DNA from 2 places in the Micromonospora sp. NPDC049047 genome. Region 1 is predicted to be linked to the other one. Evidence: riboswitches for the same ligand, from Rfam matches in the RefSeq annotation. Region 1 holds a riboswitch; the other holds the start of a gene.

The links. Region 1 has a riboswitch for thiamine pyrophosphate ahead of AB0B86_RS12085 (ECF transporter S component). Riboswitches for the same ligand answer to the same signal wherever they lie in the genome.
Region 2: linked by a shared signal. The riboswitch ahead of thiE (thiamine phosphate synthase) and the one ahead of AB0B86_RS12085 (ECF transporter S component) in region 1 are both predicted to bind thiamine pyrophosphate.

Annotation. Positions count from the first base shown of each region.
Region 1 is NZ_JBEZEY010000006.1:104,060-106,253, forward strand. It holds gene AB0B86_RS12080 (ABC transporter ATP-binding protein) at 1-527, opposite strand, end outside; gene AB0B86_RS12085 (ECF transporter S component) at 640-1,233, opposite strand; TPP riboswitch at 1,309-1,413, opposite strand; gene AB0B86_RS12090 (alpha/beta fold hydrolase) at 1,520-2,194, shown strand, end outside.
Region 2 is NZ_JBEZEY010000014.1:110,809-113,002, forward strand. It holds gene thiO (glycine oxidase ThiO) at 1-622, opposite strand, end outside; gene thiE (thiamine phosphate synthase) at 619-1,245, opposite strand; TPP riboswitch at 1,240-1,349, opposite strand; gene AB0B86_RS22000 (ThuA domain-containing protein) at 1,660-2,194, shown strand, end outside.

The DNA of each region.
Region 1 (2,194 bases):
ACCAGGTCGGCCCCGGCCGGATCGAGGTTGGCGGTCGGCTCGTCGAGCAGCAGCAGTTCGGGACGCAGCGCAAGCGCACCGGCCAGGGCCAGGCGTTGCTGCTCGCCGCCGGAGAGGGCGGCGGTGCGGCGATCCTGGGGGTACGGAAAGCCGACCCGGTGCAGCGCCTCGTCCACCCGGGGCCAGATCTCGTCGGTCGGTACGCCACGGTTTTCCAGCCCGAACGCGACGTCGTCGCCGCAGCGCGCCATCACCAGCTGGGTTTCCGGGTCCTGGAAGACGATGCCGACCCGTTCCCGTCCTTTGCGTGGGTCCAGACCGTCGATCTCGACGATGCCCTCCTGCTCGCCGGAATCGTCGGGCAGCAGCCCCGCCAGTGCGCTGAGCAGGGTGCTCTTACCGGCCCCGGAGGGCCCGAGCAGCAGTACCCGCTCCCCAGCCTCGACCCGGAGGTCAACGCCGCGCAGGGCCCAGGCCCGCCGCCCGGCGTGCCGCCACCCGAACCCGCGCAGGACCACCGCGCCCACCCGACCCCCTCCCATCCCTCGGGCTCCACCCTGCATGGTCGATCATGAGGTTGACGGTGGTTCTGAAGATCCACCCGCCCGTCAACCTCATGATCGACACGAGTGGGCCGGGTTAGATCAGGGCCCGGTCGCGGGCTACCGGGAAGCGGTCCAGGACACCGGTTCTGGCCAGGGCCTGGGTCAGCAGCCAGCCGCCGGCGCCGGCGATCACGGTGGCGCTGACGATGGTGATCAGCGCATACGGGATGCGGTAGTCGACCAACGCGTAGTCGACGTTCCAGATGAAGAAGTCGAAAAGCGCGGCGCTGAGACCGGTGAGCGCGCCGGCCAGCATCGCCGTCGGCAGCCGGTACGACCGGTAGCGGAAGGCGGCGAACGCCAGCTCGGCGCCGATTCCCTGCACGATGCCCTGCGGGATCACCGTGCCGGCCCACTGGCTGCCCAGCAGCGCGGAGAGGACGGCGGCCACCGTCTCGCAGTAGAGCGCCGCGCCGGGCTTGCGGATGACCAGGCCGCCGATCACGGCCGGCATCAGCCACACGCCGTAGAGCAGCGTCTGCGCCGGTGGGAAGAACGCGAACGCACCCTCGGTGGCGCTCCAGACCAGGCCCCAGGCCCAGAAGATGACGCCGAAGGCGACAGCGATCACCGAGGCGACCACGATGTCGATGGTCCGCCAGCGGCCGGTGTCGATGCTCGATTTCATGTGTTGCTCCCAGTTCTGCGTGCGAACCAGGAGAAGACGCACGCCGCGCGTCCGGTGGCACCGGACGGCGGCGCGGCTGGAGGTCGACCGAACTCCCTGCGCTGGCATTACCCAGATCAGGTTCGAGGGTCTGCGGGCGTGCCCGCACTCTCAGCGCTGTGCGCTCCCCTGTCGGATGTGAAGTTGTCTCGATGACGCTAACACCGACAAGGGGTGCCGGCCCAGCAGGGCTTCCGTGCAGCTCGCCGGGCGGCCAGCCGGACGCGGGCTGGGTAGGCTGACGATCATGCGGGTCGACGCGCGAGGTCTCACGTTCGAGGTAACCGCCGGCGGTCCGTCGGACGGCGTACCCGTCCTGCTGCTGCACGGCTTCCCCCAGCACAGCGGCGAATGGGACGACGTGGCGCCCGCCCTGCACGCGGCCGGCCTGCGCACGTACGCGTTGGACCAGCGCGGCTACTCGCCCGGCGCGCGGCCGACGGCGGTGGCCGACTACCGGATCCCCGAACTGGTCGCCGACGTGGTGGCGGTGCTCGACGCCCTGGGGCTGGACGCCGTGCACCTGGTCGGCCACGACTGGGGCGCGATAGTGGCCTGGGCGGTCGCCGCCGGGCGCCCCGACCGGGTCCGCACGCTGATCGCGGTGTCGGTGCCGCATCCGGCCGCCATGGCGTACGCCCTGAGAAACGATGCCCAGCAGAAGGCCCGGTCGTCGTACATCACCCTGTTCCGCAAGCCGGGCACGGCGGAGAAGGTGCTGCTGGCGTGGCACGCGGCAGCGCTGCGCAAGCTGCTCGGCGGAGTGGGCGACGGACCGCGGGTGGACCGATACGCCGCCCCGATGCGCGAGCCGGGGGCGCTCACCGCCGCCCTGAACTGGTACCGGGCGATGTCCCGCGCCGACCTGGCCGGCGTCGGCCCGGTCACGGTGCCCACCACCTACGTCTGGAGTGACCGGGAC
Region 2 (2,194 bases), on a different contig from region 1:
ACCCGCAGCCGGCGGCGACCACTGTGATCCGGGCGTCCACATCGGACAGCCGCGCGACCGCCCGCGGCACCAGCACCGCGCCGGCCCGCTGCGCGGCGGTGCGCAGCGCCGGCACCAGCAGTCGGGGGTCGACCTGGTGGTCGGTGGGCGCGAGCGCGCCGCCACGCACCCGCGGGGCGAGCGCCGGCTCACGCTCGCGCAGGTCGCTGGGGCGCAACCGGGTCACCGGCAGACCCAATCCCTGCTGGTACGCCCAGAGCCGACCCGCCTCGGCCAGGTCGTCGCCGGTCAACCCGATAAGCAGGGTGCCCTCGGTCCGGTAGCCGATGTCGGCGCCGCCCGCTGCGGCCAGTTCGGCGGCGAACCCCGGCCAGCGCGCGGCGGACGCCAGCAACAGGTCGGTAAGTTGCCGCTCACCGAAGTACGCCTCGGCGACCGGGGCGAGCATGCCGGCGGCCACCGCAGACGCCCCCGAGCCGGGTGCCGGATCGTGCACCACCACCCGCAGCCCCCGGGCGGCGCAGCGCCAGGCGATCGCCAGCCCGATCGGCCCAGCCCCGACCACCGCCACGTCCGGCCGGGCCCGGTCGATCGATGGCGCCGACGGGGACCGGCCGGTCAGCACGTCAGAGCCTCGACAAGTGCGGCGGTCGCCTGCGCCGGGTCGGCGGCGGCGGACACCGCGCCGACCACCGCCACCCCGTACGCCCCGGCGGCCCGCAGCTGCGGCACCCGAGCGGCGGTCACGCCACCGATCGCGATGACCGGCACGTCCACGGCGTCGGCGACCGCGCGGACCCCGGCCGGTCCGATCGGTTCCGGCAGGCCGGGCTTGGTGCTCGTGGGATGGCAGGGACCGACGCCCAGGTAGGTGGCTCCCGCCGCGACGGCCTCGCTCGCCGTCTGCGGCGCGCGGGCGGTGGCGCCCAGCACACCGGTGGGGCCGAGCACCCGACGGGCTGCGGAGACCGGCAGGTCGTCCGCTCCGACGTGTCCGCCGGCCGCGCCCACCGCCAGCGCCACGTGCAACCGGTCGTTCACCAGGCAGGTCGCGTCGTACGACAGGCAGAGCGCCAACACCCGCCGGGCCAGGTCGTACGCCTCGCGGTCGGTGGCGGAGTCCTCGACCCTGACCTGCACCACCAGGTCGGCGCGGGCCACCGTGAGGGCGGCCCGGACCACTGTGAGCGGGTCCCGACCGGGTCGGGTGTCGGTGATCAGATGCAGTCGCCCCAGGGACGGCACGGCAACTCTCCTCCCTGCGCCGGCATTATCCGGATCAGGTTCGACGGTCGGGGGCTGTCAGCCCCCCTCTCAGCCCGGTACACCGGGCTCCCGTGGGTTACTTGCGTGTCACCGTACGACAGATCCGTCGGTCTGCCAAGGCGAGGTTCGGCGGCGACCGGCGGGCCGGAACGCACCAGATCGAGCTAGATCTGTGGGGCGGTTCATACGGTCCTGTTCGGAATGTCGCCTGCCGTTACAGAACCGTTACCCGCCGGCACCTTGCCGGACATTGAACCAGCCGAATTAATTTGTTCAGCGATTCGACAAAATGCCGGTGGGGCACCCTGACGGGGTGTGACCACCGGCTCCATCAGGGAGGGCCTTCGGCGAGCCGACTCCCGCGAGCTCTGTCACTACGACACAGGAGGCGGCGTGTCCCGTTCTCGTCGTGCCCGCGTACCCATCACCGCGACCCTCATCTCCCTCGCCCTCGCCTCGACGACCCTGCTCGGCACGCCCGCGCAGGCCGCCGCACAGGTCCCCCCACGGGAGGCAGCGGCCAAAACCCCGGTCACCCAGGTAGCACCGAAGATGCCCAAGAAGGCCGCCGAGGAACCCTTCTCGGTCCTGGTCTTCTCCAAGACCGCCGCCTTCCGGCACGACTCCATCCCCACCGGTGTCGCCGCGATCCAACAGCTGGGCGCCGACAACGGCTTCACTGTGGACACCACTGAGGACGGCGCCGCGTTCAGCGACGCCAACCTGGCGAAGTACAAGGCCGTGATCTGGCTCTCCACCACCGGTGACGTCCTCAACGCCGAGCAGCAGGCGGCGTTCGAGCGCTACGTGAAGGCCGGCGGCGGTTACGTCGGCATCCACGCCGCCTCGGACACCGAGTACAGCTGGGCCTGGTACGGCGACCTGGTCGGCGCGTACTTCGCCAACCACCCGCAGAACCAGCAGGCCA